DNA from 3 places in the Planococcus plakortidis genome. Region 2 is predicted to be linked to each of the others. Evidence: predicted binding sites of a transcription regulator. Region 2 holds the regulator's gene; each other region holds the start of a gene.

Region 1 (3,277 bases), 1.0 Mb from region 2:
ATAGCCGATTTCGATATAAATCTCGCGGTCCGTCATCGACAGCACGACCAATACGCCGTTGTTGTCCTCAGCAGATCCAACGCCATAATGGCGCAAGGCTTCATTGGCATAGCTTTCGATCGGCTCGCCTTCCAATGAATCGATTACCATGACGGCAATCTGAGCGCTTGTCGCGTCTTCGAGACCGGCCCCCAAGTTCTTGATCTCGGCTTCTTGCTCTTCGCTCAGGACACCGGCGATATCCTGGATGTAAATATCATCAGTCAATTCCGGAAACTCTGCCGCCTGCGCGGTACTGGCGAACGTCAGCAGCAACAAGAGCCAAACAGAAATTTTTCGAATCATTCTCCGTCAGTCCCGAAATCCACATCCGGCGCATCTTCCGCACCCGCATCGGCTTCAAAATATTCCTTCTCGTCAAATCCGAAGATTCCTGCCACCATATTGCCAGGGAAGCTGCGTACTTCCCGGTTGAATTCCGTTACCGAACCGTTATAGTCCTGCCGTGCGACTGCGATCCGGTTTTCCGTGCCGGCAAGTTCATCGGATAATTGCTGGAAGTTCTCGCTCGAACGGATTTCCGGATAGTTCTCGACGACAACGAGCAAGCGGCTGAGCGCCCCGCTCAGTTCAGCATCTGCTTCGGCCTGTTCTTCAACCGAACCGGCGTTTGCCATACTCGAACGGGCTTCCGTGACACTTTCGATGACCTCTTGTTCCTGGTCGGCGAAGCCTTTCACCGTCTCGACCAGGTTCGGGATCAGATCGAGCCTGCGCTGCAATTGGCTTTCAAGTTGTGCGTACGATTGATTGACGTCTTCTTCCAATTGGACAAAGTTATTATAGCTTGAACCGAATATGGCAATGGCGATGACGATCAGGCCAATCACTAGCAGCAATGGTATCAGTAATTTTTTCATGTTCCGTCCCCTTTCTTTTGCAATAATATTTTTTGTTTTCCCTTACTGCCTATGCCATGAAACCAATTCTCTATGATTCGACGTTTCAAATGTTTTTAAGATTCAACGAAAAAACCGCACAGCCTGTGGCAGGCTATGCGGTCTTTCCTTTTTTACACCCTCGGAGGGAATCGAACCCCCATCTCAAGAACCGGAATCTTACGTGTTATCCTTTACACTACGAGGGCAAATGTTGTTTGCGACTTTTCTATTATACAAAAGCTTTCCTCTTATTTCAAGCGCCTATTTTCAATTCGTTAGATTTGACCTTCATTGACCATGATGTGTATGATGAATGTACGGCTGAACGGCGTTTCAGCAGCACTTACATTTACCCAAAGGAGGAAATTATCCATGAATTTAATCCCTACAGTAATCGAACAGACAAGCAGAGGGGAACGCGCTTATGATATCTATTCCCGTCTATTGAAAGACCGCGTCATCATGCTCGGCAGCGGAATCGATGATAATGTCGCGAACTCCATCGTTGCGCAGTTGCTATTCCTTGAGGCGGAGGATCCTGAAAAGGATATCTCCATCTATATCAATAGCCCAGGCGGCAGCATCACTGCCGGCATGGCGATCTATGATGTAATGCAATTCATCAAACCGGATGTCCAGACAGTATGCATCGGCATGGCTGCATCCATGGGCGCTTTCCTTCTCGCTGCCGGCACTAAAGGCAAACGCTACGCCTTGCCTAACGCCGAAGTCATGATTCACCAACCGCTTGGCGGGGCTCAAGGGCAAGCGACTGAAATCGAAATCGCCGCAAAACGCATCTTGTTCTTGCGCGAAAAGCTGAACCAGATCCTGTCTGAACGTACTGGCCAGCCACTGGAAGTGATTTCACGCGATACAGACCGCGACAACTTCATGACTGCAGAACGTGCACTTGAATATGGCCTTGTCGACCAAATCATCACGCGCAATAAATTGCCGGAAAACCACGAAAAAGAAGATTAAACCAAACAAAAAGAGCTGCCCTATGCGGGGCAGCTCTTTTTTTGATGCTCAACGCACCCGGGCTTAAGCTTCTTTATCGATCAATTGCGCCAGTGCATCGACCGCTGATTCCTCATCGGCGCCGTCTGCCGAAATCGTGACGTTCGTGCCTTTGCTGACAGCCAGGCTCATGATGCCCATGATGCTCTTGGCATTGACTTTCTTATCGCCTTTTTCCAAGTAAACATCCGAACTATAGCGATTGGCTTCCTGTACGAACAATGCCGCCTGTCTCGCTTGTAATCCTGATTTCAATTGCACTTCCACTTGTTTTTCTACCATGCATATCCTCCTCCGAAAACTTGACTCTCACGCAATCTATAGAAAAGAGCAGCCGGTTTACCGGCTGATCGTTTCGCCTTTTCTTAACGACTCGGCAATCTCATCGATTTTCCGGAGCCTGTGGTTGACGCCTGACTTGCTCACTTTTCCTGTCGATACCATCTCGCCCAGTTCCTTCAGTGTGACATCCTGGTACTCGACACGCAAGCGGGCTATCTCTTTCAGGCGGTCGGGCAATTGGTCGATGCCGATGACCTGGTCGATAAAGCGGATATTCTCGATTTGCCGCAGCGCCGCATCGATCGTCTTATTCAAATTGGCCGTTTCGCAATTGACCAAACGATTGACGCTATTGCGCATATCGCGGAGTATCCGGACATCTTCGAATTTCAACAGTGCCGAATGGGCGCCAGTCAAGCTCAGGAAATCGGAAATTTTCTCCGCTTCCTTCAAGTATGTCACAAACCCTTTTTTCCGTTCGATCATTTTCGCGTTCAACTGGAAATGGTTCATCAGGATGACCAGCGCTTCAGCGTGATCTTTATAGGAAGAGTAGACTTCCAGGTGATAGGAGGATGTTTCCGGGTTATTGACCGAACCTCCCGCGAGGAAAGCCCCGCGCAAATAAGAACGTTTGCAGCACGTCGTCGAAATCAGCTCAGGCGAGATTTCCTGTTGGAACTGGAATCCTTCCGACAAAATCAGCAGATCCTCAAGCACCAGCTTCGCGCCTTCCCTCAAACGGCAAATATAGATGTTGTTCTTTTTTAAGCGCATCTTTTTACGTACCAGCAATTCCACTGGGTAAGCTTTATAAAAACGTTTCAGCAACGTATAGATCCTTCTCGCGATGGCTGCGTTTTCCGTTTGGATGTCCAGGCTCAACTGGCGGTTGGAAAATGACAATGTGCCGTTCATGCGGATCATCGCAGAAAGTTCTGCCTTGCCGCAGCAGTCATCCACGTCGATCTGGGTCATTTCTTTTTTTGTTTCTGATGCAAAAGACAATTATGCCCCCCCTTTCAGGCTTT
Region 2 (3,277 bases):
TTTGACTGGGGCGGTCGCCTCCTAAAGAGTAACGGAGGCGCTCAAAGGTTCCCTCAGAATGGTTGGAAATCATTCGCAGAGTGTAAAGGCACAAGGGAGCTTGACTGCGAGACGGACAGGTCGAGCAGGGTCGAAAGACGGACTTAGTGATCCGGTGGTTCCGCATGGAAGGGCCATCGCTCAACGGATAAAAGCTACCCCGGGGATAACAGGCTTATCTCCCCCAAGAGTCCACATCGACGGGGAGGTTTGGCACCTCGATGTCGGCTCATCGCATCCTGGGGCTGTAGTCGGTCCCAAGGGTTGGGCTGTTCGCCCATTAAAGCGGTACGCGAGCTGGGTTCAGAACGTCGTGAGACAGTTCGGTCCCTATCCGTCGCGGGCGCAGGAAATTTGAGAGGAGCTGTCCTTAGTACGAGAGGACCGGGATGGACACACCGCTGGTGTACCAGTTGTTCTGCCAAGAGCATCGCTGGGTAGCTATGTGTGGCCGGGATAAGTGCTGAAAGCATCTAAGCACGAAGCCCCCCTCAAGATGAGATTTCCCATTGCGCAAGCAAGTAAGATCCCTCAAAGACGATGAGGTAGATAGGTTCGGGGTGGAAGCGTGGCGACACGTGCAGCTGACGAATACTAATCGATCGAGGACTTAACCAACCAACTGAAACGCACGTTTCCCCCAATGTCGATTTATCCAGTTTTGAGCGAACAAGCTCAAAAAAGTCCAGTGATGATGGCAAAGAGGCCACACCCGTTCCCATCCCGAACACGGAAGTTAAGCTCTTTTGCGCCGATGGTAGTTGGGGGTCTCCCCCTGTGAGAGTAGGACGTCGCTGGGCAAGCAGCAAAGCCGTTACCGGTTCATTCCGGTAACGGCTTTTTTTGTATGAAAATTTTAAAAAAGGATTGAAATTATATTATAAAGGGAAAAAAGAAATGAGGTGAAGGTTTATGAAAGCTGGTTTATACAAAGTGAAAATTGTCGACAAAAGAACTGCGGTATTAGTTTCATTGAAAGACTCTGCTGAGCAATATACCTTTCCTGTGGAAAATTTCACTCACGATGTAAATAATGGGGATGTAGTAGAAGTGTGGCAAGAAGGTACACGTTGGAGAACTAAGTACGTTGAAGAAAAAACCCGTTCAGTATCGAGCCATACTAAAGATTTTATGAAACGGATGATGGATCAAGAATAAGGGGTCTCGGGATATTCTACCCGAGACTTTTTCTGTCCCAAACTAAGTATTTGATATCCGCAAAACGCTTATGTATAATTAAGTCAAATATAGTCAAAGTCAATCATTAGCGCATTAAAACGCTAAAGAGGTGAAAGCGATGCGGAATATTTCAGATATAATTGAAGGTTATTTAAAAGAGATTATCGAAATAAGCGGTAAGGACCATGTTGAAATTAAGCGAAGTGAAGTTGCAGAGAAATTTCAATGCGTTCCATCTCAAATTAATTATGTGATAAACACTAGATTTACATTAGATCGTGGATACTCTGTAGAAAGTAAGCGAGGCGGAGGCGGATATATTCGTATCAGGAAAATACGCCTTCATAAAAAATCAGATTTAATCGCTCAAATTATTAATCGATTGGAAACTGGTGCTTCACAAACTATGGCTGAAGATATTGTATGGAGGCTTTTAAGTGAAGAAGTTATATCAAAGCGTGAAGCTAAATTAATTTTGAGTGCCATTGATCGGTCTACTCTCAGGCTGCCTCTTCCTGTACGAGATGAAGTACGGGCGCGAATTTTAGTGGCTATGTTGTTTACTATTCAATATGAGTCGAATGGGCAAGGAGTGATCAAGTGATTTGTGAACAATGCGGGGAACGGCCAGCTACAGTGATCGTGAAGCAAAACCAGCAAGGCCATTTAACGGAACGGCATCTTTGTCACGTTTGTGCAGCAGAAAATCATAATATCAATTTTTCTTTTGACCAAGATCCGATGGCAATCCATAATTTATTAGCTAATTGGTTTCCGAAGCAGCAAGCAGCTGTTAGCCCTAAAAGAAAAGAAGTTCCAACATGCCCGTCATGTGGGTTTACTTTCCAAAAATTCTTGAGTCTTGGTAAGTTTGGCTGTGCTGAGTGCTATAGCACTTTCTCGCCTCAACTAACTGAGATTTTAAAGCGAGTACAGAATGGAAACACTGAACATACAGGGAAGATTCCTGCTTCGTATGGGACGACGTTGAAAATTAAAAAAGAAATAGAAGAACTGCGAAAACAAATGCAGGCTGCAATACAAGCTGAGAACTTTGAAGAAGCTGCACGGCTGCGTGATCAAGTAAAAGTCTTGAATGAGAAGCTTGAAGGAGGTGGGGACATTGGCAATTGACCGTTTCCTTCAACCACGGGCAAGCAGTTGGATGGCTAATAACGGTGAGCACGTGGATATAGCAATGAGTACAAGAATCCGGCTGGCCCGGAATTTAGAAGAATTTAAATTTCCTTACGCTTTTTCTGAAGATGAAGCATTAAAAGTCGATAAAGCTGTTTCTTCAGTTTTATTGGACCAAGGAAAAGAATTGGGATATGGGTTTACTCATATCAACGTTGAAGAATTGAATGATTTGCAACGTGAAGTGTTAGTGGAAAAGCATTTGATCAGCCCTTATTTAGCTAATAGCCAACATTCGAGTGCGGTATTATTGTCTGATGAAGAAGAGCTTAGCATCATGATTAATGAAGAAGATCATTTGCGAATCCAAAGTTTGCAGTCGGGTTTTCATTTGCAGGAAGCGTATGATATAGCAAATAAAATGGATTCGCTTTTAGAAGATCATCTTTCTTATGCTTTTCATGAGAAATTTGGTTACTTGACCAGCTGCCCTACTAATACTGGTACAGGTATGCGTGCTTCGGTCATGCTTCATTTACCTGCCTTGACTATGTCCCACCAAATCAACCGGATCATCCCGGCTATATCCCGTCTGGGGATGGTTGTTAGAGGGATTTACGGTGAAGGAAGTGAAGCGCTTGGTAATGTATACCAGATTTCCAATCAAGTAACATTAGGGAAATCGGAATATGAAATTTTGCAGGATTTGCAAAACATGACCGAGCAAATTATTGAACAGGAACGAAGAGCAAGGGAAGCTTTGAATGCAAATTCCCCATTGCTCTTAGAAGATAGGGTTTACCGGTCGTTGGGCGTTTTGACCCATGCCCGCCTGTTGAATACGGAAGAAGCTGCGACTTGTTTGTCAGATGTCAGACTCGGCATCGACCTCAATCTAATTACCGATGTGGACATGTCGATA
Region 3 (3,277 bases), 1.2 Mb from region 2:
TTTCCATATACTCGGACATGTCGATGCGGATGAAATGGTCTTCCGAATCGAATAAGTTCGCTGCCAGCGATTTCGCAAGCTCCGTTTTCCCAACACCGGTCGGCCCAAGGAAAATGAACGAGCCGATCGGTTTTTGTTCATCTTTGATGCCGGCACGTGCACGCCATACCGCTTCTGTCACGAGTTCGACGGCTCTGTCTTGGCCGATGACGCGCTCTTTCAATGTATCTCCGAGGCGCAATAGCTTTTCACGCTCGCCTTCGACCAATTTCGTTACCGGAATACCCGTCCAGCGAGCGACGATGCCGGCAATTTCTTCTTCGGTCACTTCTTCTCGAAGCAAACGCTCCCCGCCATCCCCGGCAAGTTCGACTTCCATCGCGCTCAGTTCTTTTTCGAGCTCTGGAATTTTCCCGTGGCGCAGCATCGCCGCGGTATTCAAATCATATTTGTTTTCCGCGTCTTCTAGCTGGCGGCGATATTGGTCCAATTGTTCGCGCTTGGCCTGGATTTTCTGAAGCGATTGCTTTTCTTCGTTCCATTGCTGCTGCATGCCTTCAGAAGAAGACTTCAGCTCTTCAATCTCTTCGCGCAGCGCAGCGAGGCGTGTTTTGCTCGCTTCGTCTTTTTCTTTTCGAAGCGCCTGCTCTTCAATTTCGAGCTGCATGAGACGCCGCGTCACTTCATCCAGTTCCTGTGGCATGGAGTCGATTTCTGTCCGGATCATCGCACACGCTTCATCGATCAAGTCGATTGCCTTGTCCGGAAGGAATCGTTCTGTGATATAGCGGTCAGACATCGTCGCGGCTGCAACGATCGCCCGGTCATGGATGCGTACCCCGTGGTGGAGTTCAAAACGCTCTTTCAACCCGCGGAGAATCGATACCGCATCTTCGACAGATGGCTCGCGCACCATCACTTGTTGGAAGCGCCGCTCAAGCGCTGCGTCTTTTTCGATGTGCATGCGGTATTCATCGAGCGTGGTGGCTCCGATGCAATACAGCTCTCCGCGCGCAAGCATCGGTTTGAGCATATTTCCGGCGTCCATCGCGCCTTCCGTTTTACCTGCGCCGACGATCGTATGGATCTCGTCGATAAACAGGATGATCTGCCCTTCGCTGTCTTTCACTTGCTTTAATACGCTTTTCAGCCGTTCCTCGAATTCCCCCCGGTATTTTGCGCCTGCAATCAGCGCACTCATATCGAGTTCATATATGACGCGATCCTTCAAGCCTTCCGGCACATCGTTTCGGACGATGCGCTGCGCCAAGCCTTCCACGATTGCGGTTTTCCCGACACCCGGTTCTCCGATCAGTACCGGATTATTCTTTGTCTTTCTGGATAGAATCCGGATGACATTGCGGATTTCCTGATCGCGCCCGATGACCGGATCCATCTTTCCGGACTGTGCTTGTTCAACCAAATTGCGGCCGAATTGTTCCAATGGCGATTTTTGTTCTTCGTTTGGGTTTTGGAATTGAACCAATCAAATCACGCTCCCTTGATTAATTTGACCATCTTTGACTAATTTGATTATATGATTGCCCCGCTCCTTTTGCAATGGAAATGCTCATTAAAAAAAGCTGCAAGGAATTTCTTCCTTGCAGCTTTTTGCTGTTTTTTTTAACGAACGCCGAGTGCCATTTTGGCATAGCGCGACATATGGTCTTTGCTCCAGACAGGCTGCCAGACGATTTTCACGTCGACTTCTTCGACTTCCGGTAACTCGTATAAGGATGTTTTGACCATCTGGACGATTTGAGGTCCCATTGGGCACCCCATGGAAGTGAGTGTCATCGTGACTACGCAGAAACCATCTTCGGATAATTCCACATCATATACAAGACCCAAATTGACGATATCAACACCCAGTTCCGGGTCGATGACATTTTCAAGTGCGCCCAATAGATAATCCTTTGTTTCTTGATCCATTCGGAATCCCTCCTTTTCCTGTTACTGCTTATCTTATCAAACATCCATGCGAAATGAAATTGACTTGCTTATTCGTTTAAGCGATCGGCGATCCATCCAGTCACAGAGAGCATCCCTTTCCGGCTGACCGCGTGAGCGGCTTCTGTTTCTTTCAGGAACATCAAACGTTCAGGATAGGCGGCATAATCCTGCTGCAATGCATGGAAAAGCCGGTTGGTCGGTTCGAATGGGACAGTCGGGTCTTTCACGCCGTGCCAGAAAAAGACCGGGCGCCCACCGAAGGCCTGGCGGTTCAAGCTGATATCAAAACGCGACAACGCCTGAAGCATCCTTTCGCGCTCTTCTTCCGTGAGCGGCAAATCAAACCCGCGCGATTCGTATTGCCTCATCTGAGCTTTCGCCAGCTCCACGTAATTGCCTGATCCCATCATGACTGCAGCCGCTTTGATCCACGGATGCGCAGTCAATGCGCCAAGCGTTGTGATGCCGCCCATCGAGGTACCACCGACAGCCGGTTCCCCACTGGTCAATTGGCGCTTATGCAATTCATCCTGCAAAAATCCTAGCTCTTCAATCGAGGTCAGGACGATTTCCCAGAAGCGCAGGCTGATCTGAACCTCATCAAGCGACTGGTCCCGTTCCCCATGAAGCAGCGCATCGGGCAGGATGACCCGAACCCCTCTTTTCGCCCATTGCCAAGCGTAATGCAAATTATGTTCTTTAGCACTCATATGGCCGTGCAGAAAAATCACGGTTGGCAAGGGCCCGCCATCGTGTCCATCGGGGATGATATGTAAGACGGGGATATGTCCCCATGCTTCGTTTTCTACTCTCATTTGCTCCACTCCTCTCCCTAAATCCTACCAATTTTTCGTGATAGCCGCAAATTAAGACTCCGCCGTCAGGTTTTTTTGACGGATAGCCTGTATTATCGCTAAACTGAAGATAGATAGAAGGGAGCCGGATTTTTATATGAAACAACATTTGATCGTACTCGACTTGGACGGAACATTATTGACCGACCAAAAAGTCATTTCACCTAAAACCAAAATGATATTGGGCAAAGCCCGTGAAGCGGGCCATCAAGTCATGATCGCTACAGGACGGCCATACCGCGCAAGTGAAATCTATTACCGTGAACTCGGCTTGAACACGCCGATTGTCAACTTCAATGGGGCCTTTGTCCATCATCCGAAAGATGATGGCTGGGGGCTGCACCACACGCCGATCGGCTTGGATGTCGTACACGAAGTCGTAGAGTCGATGCATAGTTTCGACTTCCATAACATTGTGGCGGAAGTGCTGGATGACGTCTATGTCCACCACCACGATGAGAAACTGATGG

Evidence for each region. Region 2 encodes CtsR, which represses protease genes until heat stress. Its sites were predicted from a motif close to ATGGTCAATAAAGGTCAAACA; they were not measured.
Region 1: clpP (ATP-dependent Clp endopeptidase proteolytic subunit ClpP) is a predicted target of CtsR. The motif match lies at 1,220-1,240, and genes of this name have one in related genera.
Region 3: BBI15_RS10855 (ATP-dependent Clp protease ATP-binding subunit) is a predicted target of CtsR. The motif match lies at 1,508-1,528, and genes of this name have one in related genera.

Annotation. Positions count from the first base shown of each region.
Region 1 is NZ_CP016539.2:1,144,627-1,147,903, reverse strand. It holds gene BBI15_RS05830 (TPM domain-containing protein) at 1-345, opposite strand, end outside; gene BBI15_RS05825 (LemA family protein) at 342-920, opposite strand; tRNA gene BBI15_RS05820 (tRNA-Arg) at 1,076-1,147, opposite strand; gene clpP (ATP-dependent Clp endopeptidase proteolytic subunit ClpP) at 1,314-1,925, shown strand; gene BBI15_RS05810 (HPr family phosphocarrier protein) at 1,989-2,246, opposite strand; gene whiA (DNA-binding protein WhiA) at 2,304-3,254, opposite strand; gene BBI15_RS05800 (gluconeogenesis factor YvcK family protein) at 3,276-3,277, opposite strand, start outside.
Region 2 is NZ_CP016539.2:94,725-98,001, forward strand. It holds rRNA gene BBI15_RS00460 (23S ribosomal RNA) at 1-657, shown strand, start outside; rRNA gene rrf (5S ribosomal RNA) at 724-839, shown strand; gene BBI15_RS00470 (hypothetical protein) at 952-1,197, shown strand; gene BBI15_RS00475 (CtsR family transcriptional regulator) at 1,337-1,822, shown strand; gene BBI15_RS00480 (UvrB/UvrC motif-containing protein) at 1,819-2,352, shown strand; gene BBI15_RS00485 (protein-arginine kinase McsB) at 2,342-3,277, shown strand, end outside.
Region 3 is NZ_CP016539.2:2,143,344-2,146,620, forward strand. It holds gene BBI15_RS10855 (ATP-dependent Clp protease ATP-binding subunit) at 1-1,486, opposite strand, end outside; gene BBI15_RS10860 (metal-sulfur cluster assembly factor) at 1,624-1,932, opposite strand; gene BBI15_RS10865 (alpha/beta fold hydrolase) at 2,001-2,768, opposite strand; gene BBI15_RS10870 (Cof-type HAD-IIB family hydrolase) at 2,905-3,277, shown strand, end outside.